Regions from separate parts of the Thermorhabdus hydrogeniformans genome, predicted to be linked through region 2. Evidence: riboswitches for the same ligand, from Rfam matches in the RefSeq annotation. Region 2 holds a riboswitch; the other holds the start of a gene.
The links. Region 2 has a riboswitch for cobalamin ahead of ACKX14_RS04845 (ABC transporter substrate-binding protein). Riboswitches for the same ligand answer to the same signal wherever they lie in the genome.
Positions count from the first base shown of each region.

Region 1: linked by a shared signal. The riboswitch ahead of ACKX14_RS04405 (energy-coupling factor ABC transporter permease) and the one ahead of ACKX14_RS04845 (ABC transporter substrate-binding protein) in region 2 are both predicted to bind cobalamin.

Region 1 is NZ_JBJYKD010000006.1:64,212-69,584, forward strand. It holds gene ACKX14_RS04380 (NifB/NifX family molybdenum-iron cluster-binding protein) at 1-4, shown strand, start outside; gene ACKX14_RS04385 (NifB/NifX family molybdenum-iron cluster-binding protein) at 102-470, shown strand; gene ACKX14_RS04390 (P-loop NTPase) at 505-1,299, shown strand; gene ACKX14_RS04395 (ECF transporter S component) at 1,599-2,129, shown strand; gene ACKX14_RS04400 (class I SAM-dependent methyltransferase) at 2,145-2,747, shown strand; cobalamin riboswitch at 2,927-3,112, shown strand; gene ACKX14_RS04405 (energy-coupling factor ABC transporter permease) at 3,270-3,983, shown strand; gene ACKX14_RS04410 (energy-coupling factor ABC transporter substrate-binding protein) at 3,973-4,266, shown strand; gene cbiQ (cobalt ECF transporter T component CbiQ) at 4,253-5,029, shown strand; gene ACKX14_RS04420 (energy-coupling factor ABC transporter ATP-binding protein) at 5,026-5,373, shown strand, end outside.
Region 2 is NZ_JBJYKD010000007.1:23,024-28,396, reverse strand. It holds gene cobU (bifunctional adenosylcobinamide kinase/adenosylcobinamide-phosphate guanylyltransferase) at 1-238, opposite strand, end outside; gene ACKX14_RS04850 (FecCD family ABC transporter permease) at 259-1,353, opposite strand; gene ACKX14_RS04845 (ABC transporter substrate-binding protein) at 1,368-2,342, opposite strand; cobalamin riboswitch at 2,495-2,664, opposite strand; gene ACKX14_RS04840 (DedA family protein) at 2,755-3,369, opposite strand; gene ACKX14_RS04835 (ferritin-like domain-containing protein) at 3,539-3,967, opposite strand; gene ACKX14_RS04830 (ABC transporter ATP-binding protein) at 4,341-5,312, shown strand; gene ACKX14_RS04825 (ABC transporter permease) at 5,309-5,373, shown strand, end outside.

The DNA.
Region 1 (5,373 bases), on a different contig from region 2:
GTAAAACGACAAAAAGTGAACCATTTCCGGCAGAAGAGCGACTTTCTACACTAAGTTCCACACTCATATTAATCAATCTATAGATTTGGAGGAATTTTATCATGAAGATAGCCATAGCCACCGATGGGAATATGGTTTCGGCCCATTTCGGGCACTGTCCCCAGTATACCATATATGATGTGGACGAAAAGCAAAACAGGATAAACTCGAAATTGGTAATTGAAAATCCGGGTCACCAGCCCGGCTTCCTGCCCGGGTATCTGGCAGAATTAGGGGTTAACTGCATTATAGCCGGGGGCATGGGCCCAAGGGCTCGGGAACTGTTTGCCCAGAATAAAATTGCAACCATAACCGGTGTATCCGGCCGGGTGGACGATGTGATACGGGAATATCTCAAAGGGAATATGGCGGGCGGCGGCAATCTGTGCGATCACGGAGAAGGAGATCACAGCGGGCATTGCTCCCACTGACGCACAAGATTATTTTCCAAATGGCGGTGAAGTCATGATAATTGCCATTGCCAGCGGGAAAGGCGGCACAGGGAAGACCACGGTGGCCGTAAATCTTGCCTTTTCATTAAAAGATGATATGCCGGTGGCATTACTGGACTGCGATGTGGAAGAGCCCAATGCCCATATTTTCCTTATGCCTGAATTTACCGAAAAGGAGCCTGTTACCCTGCCGGTGCCTTCCATAGATTCCGATAAATGCACCCACTGCGGAATTTGCACCAAAATATGCGCCTATCATGCCCTGGCCGACCTGGGCAAACAGATACTGGTATTTGAAGAACTCTGCCACGGCTGCGGGGGATGCAGCCTGCTCTGTCCTCCCGGAGCCATAACGGAAATTCATAAGGAAATAGGGTTTGTGGAACGGGGAACTGCCAGAGGTATGGAATTTATCCAGGGGACCCTTTCCATTGGCTCGGTTCTGGCTCCACCGGTAATCAAGAAAGTGAAAAGCAGGATTAAAAGCGGCCCTGTGGTTATAACGACTGCGGCAGAAAATCTGCCCGCAAGCAGGCAAGATGGATGCCGCACAAAGTTTCATCAAATCTACCGTTTAAATAACTTCGAGGCTTGCCTCGAAGATAAAAATCTAAGAGTTGTTATAATCGACTCGCCTCCCGGCACGTCGTGCCCCATGATAAATGCTGTATCCGGAGCCGATTACTGCGTGCTGGTGACCGAACCCACGCCCTTCGGGCTAAACGACCTGAAGCTGGCCGCAGGAGTTGTCAGGGAACTCGGAATCCCTTTCGGCGTTGTAATTCCTCAGGACCGGCGGAGGTTTTGAGGGATATAGTCATGGCTCTAAATAATACGGATTTAATTAAATGTCATAAATAAGATTGACTTAAACAGGCTTTCAGAAAAGGTCCGCAATCCTGCCAGTTTAATTAAACCTCATAGAAAAGATTGACAAGAAAATAGACAATATCATATAATAAAAACGAAAGCAGGTATCATGAAGATACGAAAGCATGACCATGAAGGTCTATGGCGGATGAATCCGTCAGGGCTTCATGGTCTTTTGTTTTATCAAAGTTTTTTGTGTATGCCTTGAAATAATAAAATCATCAGGAGGTATCTCAAATGCCATCAAAAAATTATAATCTTGCCACTTCCGGTTTGCTGATAGCCATCGGTATCCTTTTACCTATAGCTTTTCACTCTTTTAAGATGGGAGGGCAAATCTTTTTGCCCATGCACCTGCCGGTACTTTTGGGCGGTTTTATGCTGCCCTGGCAATTCGCCGGAGCCGTAGGACTAATTACCCCCTTCCTGAGCTTCCTGTTTACCTCCATGCCGCCGGTGCCGGGGGTGTTTGGTATGATGGCAGAACTTTTTACATACGGGTTCGTTGCGTCTGTAGCTTATAATAAACTCAGGCTGGGAATCTATCCGTCTTTGATAACATCAATGCTTGCCGGGAGATTTGTATCTATTGTAGGCAACTGGATTATCGCTGCCGTTATCATGGGCAAAACCTTTAATTTTGTAAAATTTACTTACGGGCTTTTTGTGGTGGCGCTGCCCGGAATAGCCATTCAATTAATTCTTTTACCGATCCTCGTAAAGTTGATTGTAACCGGCAGCAGGAAAAATGAACCGCATAAAATTTAAAGGAATGTGATAAAAATGGTGTTGACTCAGAGAGATTTTTTTAACAATTTGGCTTCTGAGTGGGACAATAAAGTAACACATGATCCGTTCAAGTTGGCGGAAATAATAAATCTGATAAATTTATCAGAAGGTGCCTGTGTTTTAGATGTGGGGTGTGGCACCGGAGTGCTGGTTCCTTATATAATTGAAAAAATAGGGCGCTCCGGCCGCATTGTGGGCCTTGACATCGCGGAAAAAATGGTGGAAAGGGCCAGGGAAAAATTTCCGGAAAGAGACTTTCCGAATGTGGATTTTGTCGCTGGAGACATTATGAATTATAATTCCCGCGATTCCTTTGACTTTATAATATGTTATTCTTCCTTCCCGCATTTTTCCGACAAAGAACAAAGCATTAAAAAAATGACCTCCCTGTTAAATCCTAAAGGCAAGCTCATCATATGCCATTCCGAAAGCAGGGAAAAGATAAACGGCCTGCACCGGTCTCTAGATAAAGCCGTATCTTCGGACATTCTGCCCGCCGGCCTGCAGGTGGCGGCCTATATGCAGTCGGCCGGGTTAAAAGTGGAAACTGTAATAGATGATGAAGAAAAATATGTGATTATAGGTATTAAAGGATAAGAAGATGGCTAAATAGATAAGATTTTTGCCGGATTGCATGCGAAACCCTGCTTATTGCTTTTTTAACCAGAATTTAGTATAATAAATTAAAAATGATAGATAATTAAAGTGTCTTTAAAAAGCAAGTCATTACGTTTTAATCATTCGCTGGTGCTGCATCAACGGCGTGAAAGTTTAAATAGAATATTTGAGATGCAGGTGTTTTAATCCTCAGGATTAAACTTAAAAGGGAAGTCGGGTGAAAATCCCGCGCGGTCCCGCCACTGTGAAGGTGAGCCGCCTTATAATACGCCACTGGGAAACCGGGAAGGCATAAGGCGGCGATGAACCTGAGCCAGGAGACCTGCCTGCATCCGGATACACTCACCTACGAGAGATAGGGAGGTGTGTTGATGTGCATTTCAACTCGACATAAAACCCCTTAACTTTTCGTAGTTAAGGGGTTTTTCGTTATAGCTGATGAAGATTATTCAAAAGAGGGAGGTAACGATTTTGATTAAAAAAGTATTTGCAGCTGCTTTAATGCTGTGGTTTTTACCGCGGCAGGTTTTTGCCATGCACATAACGGAGGGGTTTTTACCATTAAAGTGGGCCATTGTCTGGGATTTACTGGCACTCCCGTTTATTATACTCGGTTTAATCTCCATAAGAAAGTTGGTAAATAAAAACCCTAAATTGAAAATGCTCCTGGGTTTTGCCGGGGCTTTCGCCTTTGTGCTATCTGCACTTAAGCTCCCATCGGTGACGGGCAGCTGTTCCCACCCGACCGGAGTGGGCCTGGGAGCCATCCTGTTCGGGCCGTGGGCCATGAGCGTGCTGGGAAGTATTATTCTTCTCTTCCAGGCATTACTTTTAGCCCATGGCGGTATAACAACTCTTGGAGCAAACATTTTTTCCATGGCGGTGGTGGGGCCTTTTGTATCATATATAGTCTACCGGAGCATAAAAAAGATGGGCCGGTCTGGACGGCTTTCGGTTTTCCTGGCAGCCGCTCTGGGAGATTTATTTACTTATGTGACCACATCTTTCCAGCTGGCTCTGGCATTTCCGGCCGATACCGGCGGATTTGCCGTATCCTTTATGAAGTTTATGGCAATATTTGCGGTTACCCAGGTGCCCCTGGCCATAAGTGAAGGGCTTTTGACCGTGATGGTGATAAACCTGCTGTCTGCGTATAACGAGGATATGCTTACCGGACTTTCGGTGATTTCAGGGGAGGGTCGTTATGAAGAGTAAAGACCTTTTACTAAAAAATTTATTTCTTGCTCTGCTTGTAATACTACTTGCAGTCTTTCCGCTGTTTATATTAAAAGGCGCTGAGTTCGGAGGTGCCGATGGCAAGGCGGAGGAAGTCATCCTTGCGGTAAAATCCGGTTACCAGCCGTGGTTTAAACCACTATGGGAGCCTCCCAGCGGCGAGATAGAAAGCCTTTTGTTTGCCCTTCAAGCTGCCATAGGGGCGGGGTTCATAGGTTACTATTTCGGTCAGTTAAAGGCGAGGAAAAATGCTGATAGATAATTTTGCATATAATAACAGACTTAAAAGTGTGCATCCGGGGGAGAAACTGGCTTTTGCTTTTATCTCCGGGGTGCTCTGCTTTGTTCCCAATATATATGTAAATATGGCGGTTATTTTCATTGTTGCGGCGGTGCTGGTATTTAAAGCAAAGATTCCGGTCAGGGTTTATTTAAAAATTCTTTTTCCCCCGATATTTTTTCTTTTAATCAGCATTCCGGCCGTAGTGATAAATGTATTGCCTGCCGGAAGTGATATGTTGATGGATTTTGCGGTGTTCAACATGAGAATCGGCGTGACATACGGGGGTTTGAAGACGGCGGGGTTGTTGTTTTTCAGGTCCATAGGCCTCGTTTCCTGCGTGTATTTTCTTGCGCTAACAACACCCGTGCCGGACCTTATGATGGTACTGAAAAGGTTGAAGCTACCGGTGATTTTTCTGGAGCTCATGCACCTGATGTATAAATATCTGTTCGTTCTTCTGGAAACTGCCGGCAGGATATATGTATCGCAGAATTCCCGGCTGGGATACGCATCTTTAAAATCAACTTTTTCTTCTCTAAGCATGCTTTCATCGGCACTCTTCATCAGAGCGTATGACGATGCCGAAAAATTCTATACGGCGCTTGCAGCAAGATGCTATGACGGGGAGCTTAATGTGCCGGAAAATGATTATCGCATCCGCCCAAAAAATATCCTTTTAATTGCGGCAGCCGAAATGGCACTCTTATTGATTGCATTTTTAACCGGAGGTCTTTTTAAATGAGCAAATACATCCTGGAGATGAAAGATGTGGATTTTGAGTATCCCGGCGGCATCATGGCATTAAAAGGCGTTTCGATGGCAATAGAAAAGGGAAAGAGGATAGCGGTTCTGGGCCCCAATGGAGCCGGAAAATCCACGCTGTTCCTCCACTTCAACGGGATTTTAAGGCCTAAGAGGGGCAGGGTGTTTTACAAGGGTGAGGAGATAAGATATACCCGTTCTTTTCTTGCGAAATTGAGAAAAAATGTAGGCATCGTATTTCAAGATCCGGATACCCAGCTTTTGGCCGGGAGCGTGTTTCAGGAGGTTTCCTTCGGGCCCGTGAACTTGAATCTCCCATTTTCC
Region 2 (5,373 bases):
CGAATTTTTCGCCATTCTCTATCTCCCTTAAAGCCTTTGATACATACCTGGGCTCTTCAATGGTCTCCCAGTGGATGGGCCTTCTCTCCCGGTGCAGTGCTATTCTCCTGGCCATCTCCTCATCCAGTGCCTGGGCGGTGGCGACATAAACGACCTTCTGCCCCGATTCCATCGCCTTTTTCTCGGCAAACCGGCTCTTGCCGCTCCTGGCCCCCCCGGTGATAAAGGTGATTTTCACTTTTCTTCCCCTCTTTCCGATTATAGCCTGTAGTCTCTGTTTTTCTTCTTTAAGAGCAGGTAGAGAAAAAACGGCCCGCCGAACAGCGCAGTCAGTATTCCCACCGGCAATTCCGTAGGCGCAATCACCACCCTGGACAATGTATCGGCCAGCATGAGATAAAGGCCTCCTACAAGAGCCGAAAACCAGAAAAGTCTGCGGTGATCAGGTCCTATGGTAATCCTGGAGACGTGAGGAATAATCAAACCCACAAAACCGATGACCCCGCTCACCGCCACGGCCGAAGCCGTCAGAAGGGCCGCCGAGGTCAGGCTTATTTTCTTCAAGTGTTCGGTATCCACACCGGTAAAAAAGGCCGTATCTTCGCCCAGCTGCAGTATGTTTAAAGCCCGTAAATTTAACGCGCCAAGAGCCAAGCCTGCAATTCCATAAGGCAGATTCAAAAGCACTTCGCTCCACCCCTGGGATGAAAAACTGCCCAGCAGCCAGAAGTATATCTGGTGCAGTTTTTGGTCGCTGAAATACATGAAAAAAGACACCAGTGCTGAAATAAAGCTGCTAACGGCAATACCTGATAGCAGCAGGGTAAAGGAATAAGTTCTCCCACCAACGCCGGCTATGCTGTAAACTATAAAAATCGTCGCAAAAGCTCCAAGAAAGGCAAAAAATGGCACTGAGCCCACCCCGATAATTCTGAGGCCGGAAAAAAACATGATGGCAAGGGTAGCTCCCAGAGAAGCCCCGGCCGACGCCCCTATAACGTATGGGTCTGCCATGGGGTTTCTAAAAATACCCTGGTAAATGACTCCCGCTGCCGAAAGCTCCGCCCCGACCAAAAAGGAAAGTGCGATTCGCGGGAGTCTCAATTGCAGTATTATGGCTTCTTCGGATTTTGACCAGGACACAGGTATTCCAGGACCGATAAAAGGCAGGCGGTGAAGCAATATTTTTATAATCCGGCCGGGATCGATGTCAACCGAACCTGTCCGCAGCGAAAAAATGCCGCCTAAAATTATGGCGCTAATAACCATCATATATATCCTGCTATATCTAAAATCCATTTTTTTAGAAATTATGTTTTCTGCCAAATCCTGCCCACGAGACCTCCCGGTCATGCCATTGCCTCCAGTTATTTTTTAAACAGCTCGGGGTGAATAATTTCCGCAAACCGCTCAAGTCCGTCAACCAATCTGGGCGTAGCCCGCTGGACTATGTCTTCATCCACATAAAAGACTTTTTTGTTTTTTATGGCGCTGATATTTTCCCACCCCGGCCGCTTCAATATATCATCAGCCGATTGGCGGGTGGAACCGTGGTGCGAGAAAATTATAATATCGGGATTCTTGGCGATAATCATCTCCTGGCTGTACTGCGGGTACTGCTTATCCGCATCGGCGGCTATATTTTGCCCCCCCGCCTTCTCTATAATGTCATTGACAAAAGTGCCGGGTCCAGCAGTAGTGTATGGTGAAGGCCATACTTCGTAATACACTTTAAGCCGCTGTTTCTCGGCAAGGCCTGCCACCCTGCCCTCCACATTATTAATTCGGGCTTTTAAAGAACTTACCAGCTCCTTGGCCTGCACAAGTCTTCCGGTGGCTGTACCTATTATTTCAATACTGTTTAACATATCCTGGATATTCCCGGGATTGAGTACTATAACCGGCACATTGAGCTTTTCCAGTTGCTCCACCGGCTTTTGGTGCATCCCGGTGGCCAGAACCAGGTCCGGTTTAAGGGAAATCACCTTTTCCATATTGGGGTCCGCAAAACCGCCGATTTTTTCCTTTGTCTTGGCCTCATCGGGGTAATCGCAATAATCGGTAACCCCGACCACCTTTTCCCCAAGGCCCAGTGCAAAAAGGATCTCGGTATTGCTCGGAGCCAGGGATATGATCCTTTCCGGTAGCTTTTCTATCGTGACATCCCGGCCCATCTGGTCTTTTACCGTAAGCGGGTATACGGCCTCTTTATTATTATCCTGTGATGATATTTCCTCTGCTTTTTTCCCGCCGTTATTCAAACTGCCACATCCGGCGACCAAAGCCGCTACCAAAACTATTACAAATATGCATATGAGCGACCGTAAAACCTTATTTTTCATGATTGTAATCCAACGGCATTCCCCGCCGTTTTGATTTTTACCTCCTGATTTTAAGTTTTGGTTGAAATTTAAAATAAAATAACCCGGCCTTCCTTTGAAAAAACCGGGTTAACGCTTACCAGCATACGTACTCCCCCTTTCCTTCGAAGGCTCGTACCTGTTATCAACAGGCAGGTTTCCTGGCTTCCGGATCATCTTGCCTGCGCCTTCCCGGTTTCCCAGTGGCATTAGCAGTTCATCCCCGGTTACAGTGGCGGGACCGCTCAGGATTTTCACCTGATTCCCTTTTAACCTCGGCGGCACCTGTTGATGCAATAAATTTTACTCTATTATACTCCAAACCGCCCATTTTAACAAGTAGAGGATTTCCTCATAAATATAAGGAGCCTAATTCAAAGCCTTTTAGAATTCCCTAACCGGCATGGCCCTTTCTGAAGTACTTAAGAAATATGTCCCACGCCAGAAAAATAAATATTAGAAAAACCGCCACGGCGACCAATTTATACTCCAAAGGCAGCCCAAGGAGCAACCGCATATTGTCGTACATTTTTATATAAAATACAATCCAGAAAACGGCCCACAAAAAATCGCCAATCAAAGAAAAAAGCACGTATGAAAAAAAATCAATGCGAAACAGGCCAGCAGCCCATATGGCCGGTGTTCTGGTTATACCTATCCAGCGGCTGACCATATTCGTAAGACCACCATATCTGTTAAACCAGTTTTTTATTTTATATATATCCTCATCCTTTATCTTCAAAAATATGTTTAACCTTTTTATAATCGGCCTGCCCCCGTAATACACCAGATAATAGGCTAGGATGTTCCCCGATAAATTGCCTGCTGTAGCAATTATGATGACATTAATCAAAGACATCTTTTTTATTTTAACGAAGTAGGCCGCCGCCATGAAAAGTAACTGAACGGGCAGCGGCAATCCCGTCCCTTCAGCCAGCAAACTAAGATAAAGGCCGAAGTAACCGTATTTAATTATAAGCTCGCTGGCATACCCCCAGAGAGTGGACATGCATATCACCCAGAGCTAATTATACACAAACGAAGCCCAAGTTTAAATACACTTAATTTTTTATAAAAATCAAATCTTTCCTCAAAAACATATAGACCCGATTTTTATAATCGATAGCAAATTCGGTGATGTGTATTGCCCCAGGCAACAACATCACCGAATTTCTACTCTATAGACCCATAAACAACCTATCCTTTATACCTTTAAGCGCCCTGGCATGGCGGGATTCATCTTTCGCAGCTTCATCAAATACATCATGAGCTTCGTCGATATTATTTTGTTTTGCCAGGACGGCGGCTTCTCTTTTGGTGCGGTTGGAGTTTTGCTCACCATTTATGGCTTTTTCCAGGTTGTCCCTGGTGGTACCTACCTCCCCGTTTAACTCCGCAAATCGTGCAGCATGGGCTGCTTCTTCCCACGCAATGGTTTTGAATACCTCCGCCACCTCCGCAAATCCTTCTCTCTGAGCCTGACGGGCCGCTGCCAGGTACCAACCCACTTCCATACATTCACCCTGATAATTTTGGGTGACCGCTGCCTCCACCGCCGTCCCTTTTGTCGTTCCCAGTTGATTTTCAACAATTAAGTTTAGTTCCATCAGGCGTCCTCCTTTTATTAAATTCCAAATTAAAATTGAATAAAAATTTGTATCAATCTATGGTATAATTTTTATATTGGTTTGTCCCATTTTATTATGTTTTACTTCGCCATCTTTTTCATTAAATGCTCATTTTCACGGTTTGCTGAGCCGTAAAGCATTTCCCAACCATGAAGCTTGACTTTTTTTAAAAAGACCGGTTGTTTTGCGGCTTCAATTTTGAATCTTTTATAGAGAGAGGGATACTTCTCCGTATTTTTATGTCGTTGTCCCTTTCAATTTTAAACATTTTTTCCCCATAAGCTCACCTCAAGAATATTTTGTCCCAAAAAAACAATATTATTCCAGGATCTACAGAAAGGAGGAATTCGCCTTGATAGAGCTTTTTAATGTCACGAAAAGATATGGAAACAAGACGGCGGTTAACAATATATCTCTTTTCGTAAAAAGGGGTGAAATCCTGGGGCTGCTGGGGCCGAACGGGGCCGGTAAATCCACCACGATGAGACTCATAACGGGATACATTCATCCCAGTTCGGGCCTTGTAAGGGTCGCGGGATATGATGTGGCAAAACAGCCGGTAGCCGCTAAAAGGCATATCGGTTACTTGCCTGAAACCCCTCCCCTTTATAAAGAAATGACCGTCAGAGATTTTTTAAACTTTGCCGCCGAATTAAAAGGGTATAAAGGCAAAGATAAAAATTCCAGGATTATTAAGGCCATGGAAGAAGTTGGAATATCAGACGTCAAAAACCGCCTGATCGGTCACATTTCCCGGGGATACCGCCAGCGCGTAGGTCTCGCCCAGGCTCTGATAGGAGAACCGGAAGTCTTGATACTGGACGAACCCACGGTGGGTCTCGATCCTCAACAGATTATAGAAATTCGCCAGCTCATAAAGAACCTTGCCGGCAGGAGGACCGTCATTCTAAGTTCACATATCCTGCCTGAAGTAAGCAGTCTGTGCCACAGGGTGGCTATTATCAATAAGGGAAGGCTTATCGCAGAGGATACCCCGCAGAATTTAAGCCATGCCCTCATGGGTCGCCAGGAAATTAAACTGGAGGTAAAAGGGCCCCAGGATGAGGTTGTGGCAGCCCTCCAGAATATCCCCGGGGTTAATAGCGTCTCCGTCAAAACCGGTTTCGGCGGCGGGAATCACACCTATGTCGTCAGTGCCGAAAAGGAAAGGGATGTGCGGGAGTCTGTGTTTTATGCCATGGCTCAAAAAGGATTTCCCATACTGGAGATGAAATCCTCTTATATGTCTTTAGAAGATATCTTCCTGGAGCTGGTTACAGAAGAACCGGCTGCCGGACCCACAGGGGAGGTGCAAAAAGGATGAGAATTGTTTATGCCATTTTCAAAAAAGAAATGAATGGGTATCTCCTATCACCGCTGGCCTA